2 regions of the Micromonospora sp. WMMD1274 genome follow, and region 1 is predicted to be linked to the other one. Evidence: riboswitches for the same ligand, from Rfam matches in the RefSeq annotation. Region 1 holds a riboswitch; the other holds the start of a gene.

The links. A riboswitch is a leader RNA that binds a small molecule or an ion and turns the genes downstream of it on or off. The one in region 1 is predicted to bind cyclic di-AMP.
Region 2: another riboswitch for cyclic di-AMP. It lies ahead of ACN27D_RS32885 (transglycosylase family protein); the one in region 1 lies ahead of ACN27D_RS14005 (NlpC/P60 family protein).

Annotation. Positions count from the first base shown of each region.
Region 1 covers NZ_JBMHMG010000001.1:3,034,138-3,041,056, reverse strand. The annotation lists gene ACN27D_RS14030 (barstar family protein) at 393-677, shown strand; tRNA gene ACN27D_RS14025 (tRNA-Gly) at 1,049-1,122, opposite strand; gene ACN27D_RS14020 (zinc metalloprotease) at 1,392-2,384, shown strand; gene ACN27D_RS14015 (pyridoxamine 5'-phosphate oxidase family protein) at 2,454-2,999, opposite strand; gene dcd (dCTP deaminase) at 3,078-3,656, shown strand; gene ACN27D_RS14005 (NlpC/P60 family protein) at 3,720-4,754, opposite strand; cyclic di-AMP (ydaO/yuaA leader) riboswitch at 4,768-4,902, opposite strand; gene ACN27D_RS14000 (N-acetylmuramoyl-L-alanine amidase) at 5,140-6,919, shown strand, end outside.
Region 2 covers NZ_JBMHMG010000001.1:6,949,726-6,956,644, forward strand. The annotation lists gene ACN27D_RS32875 (M4 family metallopeptidase) at 1-1,250, shown strand, start outside; gene ACN27D_RS32880 (YbaB/EbfC family nucleoid-associated protein) at 1,370-1,819, opposite strand; gene ACN27D_RS32885 (transglycosylase family protein) at 2,007-2,657, opposite strand; cyclic di-AMP (ydaO/yuaA leader) riboswitch at 2,656-2,801, opposite strand; gene ACN27D_RS32890 (LLM class flavin-dependent oxidoreductase) at 2,973-4,535, shown strand; gene ACN27D_RS32895 (winged helix-turn-helix transcriptional regulator) at 4,582-5,058, shown strand; gene ACN27D_RS32900 (SDR family oxidoreductase) at 5,092-5,790, shown strand; gene htpG (molecular chaperone HtpG) at 6,349-6,919, opposite strand, start outside.

The DNA of each region.
Region 1 (6,919 bases):
CCGATGACACCAGCCACCGACACCAACCACTACAAGCTCGGCAGGGCACGCCTAGCGAGAAAGACGGCAAGAAGCCGCGGCCATCGGCCCGTGCAGGCTGGTGACCCCTGGAACATCGAAGGCCCTGACCGGGACTGCCGTCCTGATCAAGGCCTTCACGCTGGAGCGGGTGACGGGAATCGAACCCGCACTGTCAGCTTGGGAATCGGGTTGATCTACACGGTGGGTAGTTGCAGCATCAGGGAGATCGCTACCGAACGTTGATCGTCGGGCAGCTCACGTGTGCCTGTCGCCCCGCTGTGTCGGGCACGGATCGGACACGAGCCTGAGCCCAGACGAGGAGGCGCGTCGGTGGCGTAGCTGCCAGCAGGGACGGGTGAGGACATTTGCTCTTGGAAATCGACGGCCCCGAGGTCCGAACCGAAGCCGACCTTCACCTGCTCCTGGCCCGTGCTCTCGACTTCGGGCCGCACTACGGTGCGAATCTGGATGCTCTGTGGGACCGACTGAGCAGGGATGTTCCCCGCCCGGTCGCCGTCGTCTGGACTGACTGGCAGGTCAGCGAGAGGAATCTCGGAGCGGAGCGATTCAAAAGGATCTGCGGCCTCCTGCGAGCCGTGGAAGCCGAGGACCGAGAGGCTGGCCGTGAGGAGCGTTTCACGTTCGAGCTGCGATGACCTCTTCGTCCCGAAGGAATGATCACGAAGGTTTAGCCACGACTCGCGTAAGCACATCGCCTGCGTAGGAATCCCCTGCGATCCGCCGTTGTCCGCGAGAGTCCACACCGGTCGTCACCCAATTAGTCACCCACCTGCGCGTAGGCGTCGGCTACATCGGCTGATCATGGCCCGAATGGGCCACGCCTCCACGCGCGCCGCGTTGATCTACCAGCACACCGCCAAGGAGCGACGAGCACATCGCGAGTGGGCTCAGCGAGCAGATCAGAAGGGCCGCGATCGGGCACGTACCGGGCACGGCCAGCGCAAGAGGCGGTAGGAACGACCGAGGCCCCAGCCAGGAAACCTGTCCTGAGCTGGGGCCTTCGCGGTGGAGCGGGTGACGGGAATCGAACCCGCACTGTCAGCTTGGGAAGCTGATGTTCTGCCATTGAACTACACCCGCAAGCGGCACCACTCTACCTGAAGACCCCCACCCTCGTGCATCCAGGTGCCCGCGCCACTTCGGCGAGGTGGCGGCATCGGCGGGCGGTTGACCCCGCCACCTCCCCGAGCTGGAGTGGATCAAGCACTCAAGCGAGGCCGGCCGGCGCGAAGTTGCACGTCGGCAACATATGGGCGTTCTCAAATCTGTCGATGGGATGTAACGTCTGCCCCACGTTTCCGAACCGGCGTGACACACCCCCTGGCACGCCGTCAGAAAGAGGTGGGCCCATGGGACTCCGTCCCAACCTGCTGACCCGGCGTACCGCCGGTGTCGCGACGTCGACCCTCGCGCTGCTGCTCAGCACCGCCGCCGTCGGCGTCGTCCCCGCTGCTTCGGCCTTCTCGGCCGCCCCGGCCGGCGTCTGCGCCGAGCCGGCCGACGCCCACGCCGACGAGCACGCGAACGCGCGCGTCGCGAAGGGTGGCAACGCCAAGCTGGACCCCAACCACCTGACCGCCAAGCAGGTCCGTGACCGTGAGGCCGACCTCGCCGCGGCGCAGCGCGAGCGGGCCAACTTCCGGACCGGCGCCGTCGCGCCGCTGGCCACCGTGACCATCCCGGTCGTCGTGCACGTCATCCAGGAGAACAGCACCCGGGCCGGCGGCAACATCACCGACTCGATGATCAACCAGCAGATCACCGTGCTGAACCAGTCGTACGCGGGCTCGACCGGCGGCGCCGCCACCGCGTTCGGGTTCCAGCTCACGAAGATCAACCGGGTGACCAACCCGTCGTGGTACCCGATCGTGCAGGGCTCCTCCGCCGAGCGCTCGATGAAGACCTCGCTGCGTGAGGGCGGCAAGAACACGCTGAACATCTACCTCGGCGAGCTGAGCGACAGCCTGCTGGGCTGGGCCACGTTCCCGAAGCGGACGCTGGACAAGATGGACGGCGTGGTCGTGCTCAACGAGTCGCTGCCCGGCGGCACCGCGACCAACTACAACCAGGGTGACACCGGCACCCACGAGGTCGGCCACTGGCTGAACCTCTACCACACCTTCCAGGGCGGCTGCTCCGGCTCGGGCGACAGCGTCTCCGACACCCCGGCCGAGGCGTCGCCGGCGTACCAGTGCCCGACCGGGCGGGACACCTGCTCGACCGCGGGCAAGGACCCGATCACCAACTTCATGGACTACACGTACGACTCCTGCATGTACCAGTTCACCGCCGGCCAGGCGAGCCGCATGCTCACCGCGTGGAACGCCTACCGCGCGGCCTGACCCTCGCACCACGTACCGGTGCCGGCCCTGTCCTCGGACGGGGCCGGCACCGTTTCGTTCCGGGTCGGGTCAGGCGGCCGGGCGGCGGGTGTCGAAGCCGTGCCGGCCGCGCCGGGCCTCCGCGCCCACCGGCTCCCGCCGGGCCGGTTCGGCTCCGCGCGGGTCGAGCCAGACCCGCACCTGCGGCGGGGCGGCGCCGGGCTGGGCCACCGGGTCGCGCCGGGTCAGCATCGCCGCCTCGACCGTGAACTCGAACAGTCGCCAGTCGCCCTGCGGCGACGCGCGGGCGATCCGGGCCAGCCGGGCCACGGTGGCCGGGTCGGTCACCGGCCGGGCGCGGCCCGCGACGTACGCCTCGTCGTCGCTCTCCTCCGGCGGGAACGAGTGCAGCGCGTAGCGGCCGTCGCGTTCGAGGTCGCGGCGCTTCGGCGAGTCGATGACGAAGCACCAGAGGCCGTCGTCGGTGATCACCGGGGAGACGGGATGGACCCGGGGGCCGCCGTCGGCGCGGACCGTGGCGAGGTAGCCGAAGCCCGGCCCGTACTGCTGCATCAGGAGGCGGAGCTCGTCGGCGAGGCGGGGCTCGTCGGCGGCGAATTCGGACCAGGAAGCCATGTGGACACTCTATCGAACACGTGTACGAAGATGTAGTGCGACACGCTGGTCACCCGTACCGGTCGCTATGGTGTTCCGATGCTGCTCTCCGACCGCGACCTGGTCTCCGAGATCAAGGCCGGCACGCTCGCGCTGGAGCCCTTCGAGCCCACGCTGGTGCAGCCGTCGAGCATCGACGTACGCCTGGACCGGCTGTTCCGGGTCTTCAACAACCACCTCTACACGCACATCGACCCGTCGATCCAGCAGGACGACCTGACCTCGATGGTGGAGGTGCCGGAGGGGCAGCCGTTCGTGCTGCACCCGGGCGAGTTCGTGCTCGCGTCCACGCTTGAGGTGATCTCGCTGGGTGACCAGCTCGCGGGCCGGCTGGAGGGCAAGTCGAGCCTGGGGCGGCTGGGGTTGCTGACCCACTCGACGGCCGGCTTCATCGACCCGGGGTTCTCCGGCCACGTCACGCTGGAGCTGTCGAACGTGGCGAATCTGCCGATCACGCTCTGGCCGGGCATGAAGATCGGCCAGCTCTGCATCTTCCGGCTCTCCTCGCCGGCCGAGCACCCGTACGGCTCGGCCGTCTACGGTTCGCGTTACCAGGGGCAGCGCGGCCCGACGCCGAGCCGGTCCTGGCAGAGCTGGCGGACCTGGCCGACCCGCTGACGCCGCGCTTGGGGCGCCGCGCCTGGGGCCCCGCCGTCACCGGCGGAGCCCCGGAGCACGACCTCAGCCGGGACGGCCGTAGCTGTTGATGTCGCCGTCGTCGACCCGCTTCATGGTGATGGGCTTGCCGGACTGGGAGGCGTGCACCACCCAGCCGTCGCCCACGTACATCGCCACGTGGTGCAGGTCGCTGTAGTAGAAGACGAGGTCACCGGCGCGCAGTTCGGCCCGGCTGATCCGCTTCGTCACGCCGTGCTGCTGGCGTGCGCTGTGCGGCAGTGAGACGCCGCCCTTGGCCCAGGCCGCCATGGTGAGGCCCGAGCAGTCGAAGTGGTCCGGTCCGGCCGCGCCCCAGACGTAGATCTTGCCGATCTGGGCGCAGGCGAACTTGACCGCCGCACCGGCCGGGCCGCCGGGGTAGCCGGCCGGGCACGGCGCCGGGCGCAGCGGGCCGCCGCCACCCTTGCCGTACACCTTGAGCCGCAGCTTCTCCAGCTTGGCGATCTCGGCGTCGATCTGCTTCTTCTTCGCCGCGAGCTGGGCCTCGGTACGCGCCAGGCCGGCGATCATCTCGTCCAGCGGCTTCTTCTTCGCCGCCAGTTCGTCGCGCAGCGCGGCGACGGAGCGCACCTGTTCGTGCTGGCGGTGCGCGAAGCGGTCGAGCAGTTCCAGGCCGTTCACCAGGTCACCGGGCGAACGGCTGCCCAGCAGCGCGTTCACGGTGGAGAGGTTGTCGCCCTTGTAGGCGTCGGCGGCGAGCCCGCCGACCTGGCCGAGTGCGGCGTCCACCCGGGCCTGGAGGGGTGCGATCTGCCGGCCGAGCGCGTCGGCCTGCTTGCGCCGCGCGGCGAGCTGCCCGCGTACGGCGTTGACCTGTTCGATGACCGGTTCGAGCTTGTTCCAGTCGCGGTCGATCTGGGCCTCGATCTCGGCGACCGAGGGTTCGGCGTGTGCCGCCGTGGCGCCGCCGGTCAGGACGACGGCGGTGCCGACCAGTGCGGCGAGGGCGGTGGTGAAGCGGGACCAGCGGGAACGCGGCGCGACGAAGGACCGGTCGGCCGACCGGTTCGACGACGGCCGCGGGGCATGGAGTGCCACCGGGCGTCCGTACTCCTTCTTCCGTACCGCCTACCGGGTTAGCTGACGGATTCGGGCGGGAAGGGAGCCGCCCTACCGCATCGCTGCGGATTCACCCCAGGTACCTGGTTCCCCGGCTCGCCCGGAGGCGACTCGGCGGTGTCGGACCGTCACCGACCGGGTTGGACGGTGAGACGTGCGGCCGACGATTCACCAGAGTAGGGACCACCGTTATCGATCCGCAACTTCCAGCGCCGTGACACTCCGTACGCGATCCGGTGCCGCACCCGCGCGGAGGTGAAATTTTCTTTCAAGGCTGATTACCCACTGGAAAGGTATTGACCCTCACGGGTGTGCGGAGTGAGGGTGGAAACGCAGTGACCCCCATCCCTGTCCAGGAGGTTCGATGCACCTCTCCGCCCCGCCGTCGGGCAGACGGATACTGCTCGCCGCCGCAGTGGCGACAGCCACCGCGCTGGCGACGACCGGCCCGGTGACCGCCGCGCCGGACACGCCCGCGCCCGCGAGCGACCGGCAACAACAATACGCCGCCGCCGCGGCCGAGTACGGCGTGCCGCAGAACGTGCTGCTCGGCGTCTCCTATCTGGAGTCCCGCTGGGACACGCACACCGGGCAGCCCAGCACCAGCGGCGGCTACGGCCCGATGCACCTGACCGACGCCACGCACATCCTCGCCATGCCGGGCAGCGCCCACGTCGACGAGGACGAGGACCCGCGCGGCGACGACGCCCGCCCGCTCAAGCTCGACCCGGCCACGGCCGCCGCGCCGCAGCGGGAGACCCCGCTGCCGCCCGCCTCGCTCCAGACGCTCGACGCGGCCGCCGCGCTGACCGGGCTCGACGCGGGGACGCTGCGGACCGACCCGGCCGCGAACATCCGCGGTGGCGCGGCGCTGCTGGCGTCGTACCAGAAGGCCCTGGGTGGGCCGGTCGGTGCCGGCACCGACCCGGCGGCCTGGTACGCGGCGGTGGCCCGGTACTCCGGCGCGGACACCTCCGACGCCGCGGCGGCCTTCGCCGACGAGGTGTACGACCAGCTCGGCCAGGGGGCCAGCCGGACCACCGACGACGGCCAGCGGGTCACGCTCGCCGCCACCGCCGCGAAGCCGGACCGTTCCCGCCTGGCCCGCCTCGGCCTGCGCAACGCCGAGCGGCCGGACGGGCTGGAGTGCCCGGTGCGGCTGGCCTGCGATTGGATCCCCGCGCCGTACGAGCAGCTCAGCGACGACCCGGGCGACTACGGCAACCACGACCTGGGCGACCGGCCGAAGCAGCAGAAGATCGAGTACATCGTCATCCACGACACCGAGGGCTACTTCGGCCCGAGCGTCGACCTGGTGAAGCGGGCCGACTACCTGGGCTGGCACTACACGCTGCGCTCGGTGGACGGCTACATCGCCCAGCACATCAAGACCAAGGACGTGGGCTGGCACGCCGGCAACTGGTACGTCAACGCGAAGTCCATCGGCCTGGAGCACGAAGGCTTCGCCGGTCAGGGCACCTGGTACACCGAGGCGATGTACCGCACCTCCGCCAAGCTGGTGCGTCACCTGGCGCTGAAGCTCGGCATTCCGATGGACCGCCAGCACATCATCGGCCACGACAACGTGCCCGGCATCACCGCCGCCAACGTGGGCGGCATGCACTGGGACCCGGGACCGTACTGGGACTGGTCGCACTACTTCGACCTGATGAAGGCGCCGTTCCGCGGCACCGGCACGCCCCGGACCGGCCTGGTCACCATCGACCCGGACTTCGCCACCAACCGGCCCGCGTTCACCGGCTGCAACCAGCAGCCGCCCGGCGTCCCGACGCCCCGGCCGCCGGCCGAGCCGTGCCCGTCGCGTGGTTCCTCGGCCGTGATCCTGCGGACCGCGCCGAGCCCGGACGCCCCGCTCGTCAACGACCTCGGGCTGCGCCCGGACGGCACGCCGGACACCATGTACATCTCCGACCACGGCGCCCGCGCCTCGGCCGGCCAGACGTACGCCCTCGCCGGCCGCCAGGGCGACTGGACGGCGATCTGGTACCTCGGCCAGAAGGCGTGGTTCCTCAACCCGGCCTCCGCGCCGACGGCCAAGTGGGCCACCGGCTTCGTCGTGACGCCGCGGCCCGGCAAGGCCACCATCCCGGTGTACGGGCGGGCCTATCCGGAGCAGGCCGCCT
Region 2 (6,919 bases), 3.9 Mb from region 1:
CGCAGACCGAGCACAAGATGCTCGCCCAGTGGCTGGGCCGCAACGGTGCCAACGGCAACGGCGGCTACTGGCCGATCCGAGTGGGCCTCAACGACCAGAACGCCTACTACGACGGCAGCCAGGTGCAGATCGGCAAGAACACCGCCGGTCAGTGGATCAGCTCGCTGGACGTGGTGGCGCACGAGATCGGCCACGGCATCGACGACAACACCCCCGGCGGCATCTCCGGCGGCGGCACGCAGGAGTTCGTGGCTGATACGTTCGGCGCGGCCACCGAGTGGTTCGCCAACGAGCCGTCCAGCTACGACGCGCCGGACTTCCTGGTCGGCGAGAAGATCAACCTGGTCGGCTCCGGCCCGATCCGCAACATGTACAACCCGTCGGCGCTCGGCGACCCGAACTGCTACTCCAGCAGCATCCCGTCGACCGAGGTGCACGCCGCGGCCGGCCCGGGCAACCACTGGTTCTACCTGCTGGCCAACGGCAGCAGCCCGACCAACGGGCAGCCCTCCAGCTCCACCTGCAACGGCAGCAGCGTGACCGGCCTGGGCATCCAGAAGGCCATGAAGATCATGTACAACGCGATGCTGCTGAAGACGTCGTCCTCGTCCTACCTGAAGTACCGCGTGTGGACGTTGCAGGCGGCGAAGAACCTCTACCCGAGCGGCTGCACGGAGTTCAACGCGGTGAAGGCGGCGTGGACCGCGGTCAGCGTACCGGCCCAGTCGGGCGAGCCGACCTGTGCCGGCGGCACCCCGACGCCCACGCCGAGCACCACGACCACTCCGCCGTCGGGCGGCTGCTCCGGCAACAAGCTCGCCAACCCGGGCTTCGAGTCGGGCAACGTGAGCTGGAGCGCCTCGTCCGGCGTCATCACCACCGACAGCGGCCAGGCCGCACACGGCGGCTCGTACAAGGCGTGGCTGGACGGGTACGGCTCGTCGCACACCGACACGCTCAGCCAGTCGGTGACGATCCCGGCCGGATGCCGGGCGACGTTGAGCTTCTGGCTGCACGTCGACAGCGCGGAGTCGACCACCAGCACCGCGTACGACAAGCTCACCGTCAAGGCGGGCAGCACCACGCTGGCCACCTACTCCAACCTGAACAAGGCCACCGGCTACGTGCAGCGGTCCTTCGACATCTCGTCGCTCGCGGGCACCACGGCGACCATCTCGTTCAGCGGCGTGGAGGACAGCTCGTTGCAGACGTCCTTCGTCGTCGACGACACCGCGGTCACCCTGAGCTGACCGTGGCGTAGCGCGGCCGGTCGTCGTCCTCCCGGCGACCGGCCGCCTCGTCGTGCCAGAGCCTCGCCGTGCCGGGCGTCGCGGGGTCGCGGGGTCGCGGCGCCACGCCGGCCGTCGAATCAGGCCGGGCGCCCGGCCCGGGACGGGGTGCCGCGGTCGCGGTGGATCCGCGCGGCCGCCTCGTGCATCGCGCGGCCGAACAGCTCGGCCTGGTCGCCCATGGTGCCGAGCCGGGCGGCGAGCGCGTCGGCGTCGGCCCGCGCCGACGCGCTGACCTGGGCGTCCAGCTCGGACAACGCGGCGTTGGCGGCGGTGACGAGGTGTCCGCAGAGGACGTCGAGGGGCTCGCCGGCCAGCTCCGGGTCGACCGTCACGGAATCCAGCCGGCCACCCTGGACGGCGACCGCGCGAACCCGCCCGCCGGCGGCCGTGCCCTCGGCGCGGAGCAGGTCGCCCGGCTCGCCGTCGGCGTGCGCCGAGGCCCGGGAGCGCATCGCGGTGAGCGCCTGCTGCGTGCGGGTCAGCATCTCGTCGAGGCTCGCGGCCGCCGAGAACGGGTCGTTGGTCATTTCCGCGCTTTCTTCACGTCTTAGCCGAGCACCGTGACCCTAGCAACCGGCTCCGACGAATCGCGGTCACCGGCTGTCGCGGGCCGCGCCCCGGCGCCGCGAGCAGGCCGGACACCGGCGACGCGGCGTGTCGCGGACGGGTGAACGCCCGGCCGGACGGACCGGCCGGGCGTTCTCCGGACCGCTGTCAGCGCAGGCGCAGCCGCTGACCGGGGAAGATCAGGCCCGGGTCGTCGCCGACCACCGCCCGGTTGCGCTCGTGCAGGGCACGCCAGCCGCCGTCGACGCGCTGCGCCACGGCGATCTCCGACAGCGTGTCCCCGCGCCGGACCACGTACGTCCCGGCACCGCTCGCGGGCTGCGGCGCGGCCTTCGTCGCGGGCCGCTCCGGGGCGGCCTTGCGCGGGGCCGGCCGCTCCGGGGCGGCCTTGCGCGGAGTGGCCTTCGTGGTGGCCCGCTCGCCGGCCGCGGCCGACCCGGCGTTCGCCGAGCCGCCCTTCCTGCCGCAGACCGGCCACGCGCCGATGCCCTGACCGCGCAGCACCTTCTCGGCGACGGCGATCTGCTCGGAGCGGCTGGCCAGGTCGGCGCGGGCGGCGTACTTCTTGCCGCCGTAGCCGTTCCAGGTGGCGCGGGAGAACTGGAGCCCGCCGTAGTAGCCGTTGCCGGTGTTGATCTTCCAGTTGCCGCCTGACTCGCAGCGCGCGACCGCGTCCCAGTTGACGCCCGCGCTGGCCGGGGCGGCCGGGCCGAAGAGGGTCGCGGCGCCGACGGCGGCGCCGGCCAGAACCGCCCCGAGAGCGGTACGGCGGCTTCGGGCTGAGTATTCAGTTGCCATGTGGATTCCTCCACGCCGACGAGGTGAGCTGTCGGGTTCGGGCCGAGGAGCCCGGCCGCCGGTGGCGGCTTCACCCCGAGGTGACGATGCACCGTGGAACGTGTGGTTCCCCCGCTCCCGCGCGAGGTTCGGTTACCGGGGACGGCGGCGGGATTTGGCGTTTCCGGCCCGCGGTGTCCGCGTCTGCGAACGAAACCGACGCTAGGAGCGTTTTGCGACGATCGTCCACTTCTTGTGATGCTCTTCACCCGGCCGGGCTACCGGCGGCGGCGCTACGGTGGCAGGGCCAGGCAAGATCACGGGAGGGCGGGACGGATGACCGATCACGGACACGAGCTGACCTTCGGCGGCTTCATCACCCCCGCCGCCGGGCAGCCCGACCAGGTGGTGGCGCTCGCCCGGCTCTGCGAGCAGGTCGGGCTGGACCTGGTCACCTTCCAGGACCACCCGTACCAGCCGGGCTTCCTGGACACCTGGACGCTGATGTCCTACGTGGGCGCCGCCACCGAGCGCATCCGCCTGGCCGGCAACGTACTCAACCTGCCGCTGCGCCAGCCGGTGGTGCTGGCCCGCAGCATCGCCAGCCTGGACCTGCTCACCGGCGGCCGGGTCGAGCTGGGGCTCGGCGCGGGCGCGTTCTGGGACGCGATCGAGGCGACCGGCGGGCGGCGCCTGTCCCCCGGCGCCGCCGTCGAAGCCCTGGACGAGGCGATCCGGGTGATCCGCGAGGTCTGGGACACCGACCGGCGCGGCATGATCCGGGTCGACGGCGAGCACTACCGGGTGGTCGGTGCCAAGCGCGGGCCGGCGCCGGCGCACCCGGTGGGCATCTGGGTCGGCGCGTACAAGCCGCGCATGCTGCGCCTGGTCGGCCGCGCCGCGGACGGCTGGCTGCCGTCGCTGTCGTACCTGCCGAAGGGCCCCGACGAGCTGCCCGCCCTGAACGCGCTCGTCGACGAGGGCGCCCGGGCCGCCGGGCGCGACCCGGCCGCGATCCGCCGCATGCTCAACGTGACCGGCACGTTCGCCCGCTCGTCGGCCGGTTTCCTGGCCGGGCCGCCGGACCAGTGGGTGGAGGAACTGGCCGGGCTCACGCTGGAGCACGGCATCACCACGTTCATCCTCGGCAGCGACGAGCCGCGCGCGATCCAGATATTCGGCCAGGAGGTCGCGCCCGCCGTGCGGGAGCTGGTCGCCGCCGAGCGCGCCACGCCCGTCGGCGGCACCCGCGCGGCCGCCGAGGAGCAGGCCGCCGCCGGCGGCCCGAGCACGCTGGGTGTCACCCCCACCCCCGACCCGGGGGTACGCCTGAGCGCGCGCCGCCCCTGGGACGAGTCCACCCGCCCGACCGCCCCGCCGCCACCGGCCGGGCACACCTACCCGGCCCGGGGACAGGCCGCCGGGCAGCACCTGGTGGACGTGCACGACCACCTGCGGCAGGAGCTGGCCCAGGTGCGCGACCTGCTGGAACAGGTCAAGCAGGGCTCGGTCACGCCGGGCCGGGCGCGGGCCGCGCTGAACGAGATGACCATGCGGCAGAACAACTGGACGCTCGGGGCGTACTGCGCGGCCTACTGCACGATGGTCACCCAGCACCACGGGCTGGAGGACGCCTCGATCTTCCCGCACCTGCGCCGATCCGAGGCCGGGCTGGCCGCCGTGCTGGACCGCCTGGAGGAGGAGCACGTGGTGATCCACGGCGTGGTGGAGAGCGTGGACCGGGCACTCGTGGAGCTGGTCCGCCGGCCCGGCGACTTCACCGGACTCCAGGAGGCGGTGGACCTGCTCACCGACACGTTGCTGTCGCACCTGTCGTACGAGGAGCACCAGATCGTCGAGCCGCTGGCCCGGCACGGTTTCTTCCCCGGCCAGCTGTGAGGTAGCTGACTTTTGGTTCCCTAAGTCAGGAGGTACCGTCGACGCCATGACGGACCTCCTCGCCCAGCGTGACTCCTGGTCCACCGCCAACTGCTCGATCGCCCGGGCGCTCGAGGTGGTCGGCAACCGCACCACGCTGCTCCTGCTGCGGGAAGCGTCGTTCGGCACCCGCCGCTTCGACGACTTCGCCCGGCGGGTCGGCGTCAGCGAGCCGGTGGCCGCCGCACGCCTCAAGCAGCTCGTCGCCGACGGGCTGCTCGACCGGCGTCCCTACCGCGAGCCCGGGCAGCGCACCCGCGACGAGTACGTGCTCACTGCCAAGGGAAGCGACCTGATCCCGGTGCTCGTCGCGCTGCGGCAGTGGGGCGACGCGTACGCCGCCGACGAGGCCGGCCCGGCGGTCCGGGTTGCCCACCACGAGTGCGGCGCGCCGGTGCACGCGCGGCTGCGCTGCGACGCCGGGCACGACGTACCGCCCGGCGAGCTGGCCGTCCTGCCCGGTCCGGGCCTGCTGTCCGCCTGACCTCCCTTCGCCACCACACCTCGGAGCGAGACCATGAAGATCGCTGGAAGCACCGCCCTGGTCACCGGCGCCAACCGCGGCTTCGGCCGGCACCTGGCCGCCGAACTCGTCGCGCGCGGCGCCACCGTCTGGGCCGGCGCCCGCAACCCGGACACCGTGGACCTGCCCGGCGTCACCCCGGTACGCCTCGACATCACCGACCCGGCGTCGGTGGCCGCCGCCGCCGAGCGGGCCGGTGACGTGACGCTGCTGGTCAACAACGCCGGCGTGAGCACCGGCACCGACCTGCTCGACGGCGACCTCGCGCAGATCCGGCTGGAGCTGGAGACGCACTACCTCGGCACGCTGTCGGTGGTACGGGCGTTCGCGCCCCGGATCGCGGCCAACGGCGGCGGCACGATCCTGAACGTGCTGTCGGCGCTGTCCTGGTTCACGTTCCCCGGCGTCGGCGCGTACGGCGCGGCGAAGGCCGCCGAGTGGTCGATGACGAACGCCCTGCGCGTCGAGCTGGCCGGCCGGGGCGTCCGCGTCGCGGGCCTGCACGTGGGCTACATGGACACCGAGATGGCCGCCGCCGTCCCCGGCCCGAAGGCCGACCCGGCCGACGTCGCCCGGCTCGCCGCGGACGGCATCGAGTCCGACAGCTACGAGATCCTCGCCGACGAGGTCGCCCGGCGGGTCCAGGCCGGACTGTCCGGCGGCGTGGCCGCGCTCTACCCCGCACTCCCCTGAGCCGACCCGTCTTCGCCGAGGTGGCGGCGCCACCTCGGCAAGACGGTTCCGCTGCCACAACTACCGCCCGAGGTCCCTCCATCTGGGACCAGCCTCCCCCACTCTGGGACACCCCAGCGTGATCAACACCAGCTCGCCGAGGTGGCCGGGTCAGAGCCCGTGGGATGCCGCCACTTCGGCGCAGTGGTGTCGATCACGCGGCTGCCACGACTACCGCCCGGGCACAGTCGATCAACAGCCGGTGCCCCCCCGCGCGGCGCTCCGCCCCATCCACACCGACCCACCCCTGGCACCCGGGCAGCCCTGCCGACGCGGGCGGAAGCCCTCACCGCCCCGGGCATCCCTCCAGGTGGGATCGATCTTCCCCCACCCTGGGACACCCCAGCGTGATCAACACCAGTTCGGCGAAGTGGCGGGGTCAGAGCCCGTCCGATACCACCACCTCGGCGAGCTGGAGTCGATCACGCAACTGGCCCGACGACCGCCCGACCATCGGCGTCATGGAGTCGATCACGCCGGCCCGCCGGGGCGGGTCGGGCGAACCGGGTCGGGGTGGGGCTACAGGCCGCGGGCCAGGCGGTCGGCGAGGATGCGGGTGAACCGGGCCGGGTCGGCCAGCTCGCCGCCCTCGGCCAGCAACGCCATGCCGTACAGCAGCTCGGCGGTCTCGGTCAGCGCGGCGGTGTCGCCGCCCTCCCCGTGTGCCTTACGCAGCCCGGTGACCAGCGGGTGGGCCGGGTTCAGCTCCAGGATCCGCTTGACCTGCGGCACCTCCTGGCCCATTGCCCGGTACATCTTCTCCAGCGTCGGCGTCATGTCGTGCGCGTCGCCCACCACGCAGGCCGGCGACGTGGTCAGCCGGGTGGACAGACGCACCTCCTTGACGCTGTCGGCGAGCGCGCCGCCGAGGAACGCGAGCAGGTCGGCGTACTCCTGGCGCTCCGCCTCGGCCTTCTCCTTCTCCTCCTCGGTCTCCAGGTCGACCTGCCCCTTGGCGACCGAGCGCAGCGTCTTCCCGTCGTACGCGCCGACGCGCTCGACCCACACCTCGTCCACCGGGTCGGTGAGGATCAGCACCTCGTAGCCCTTGGCGCGGAACGCCTCCAGGTGCGGCGAGTTCTCGATGGTG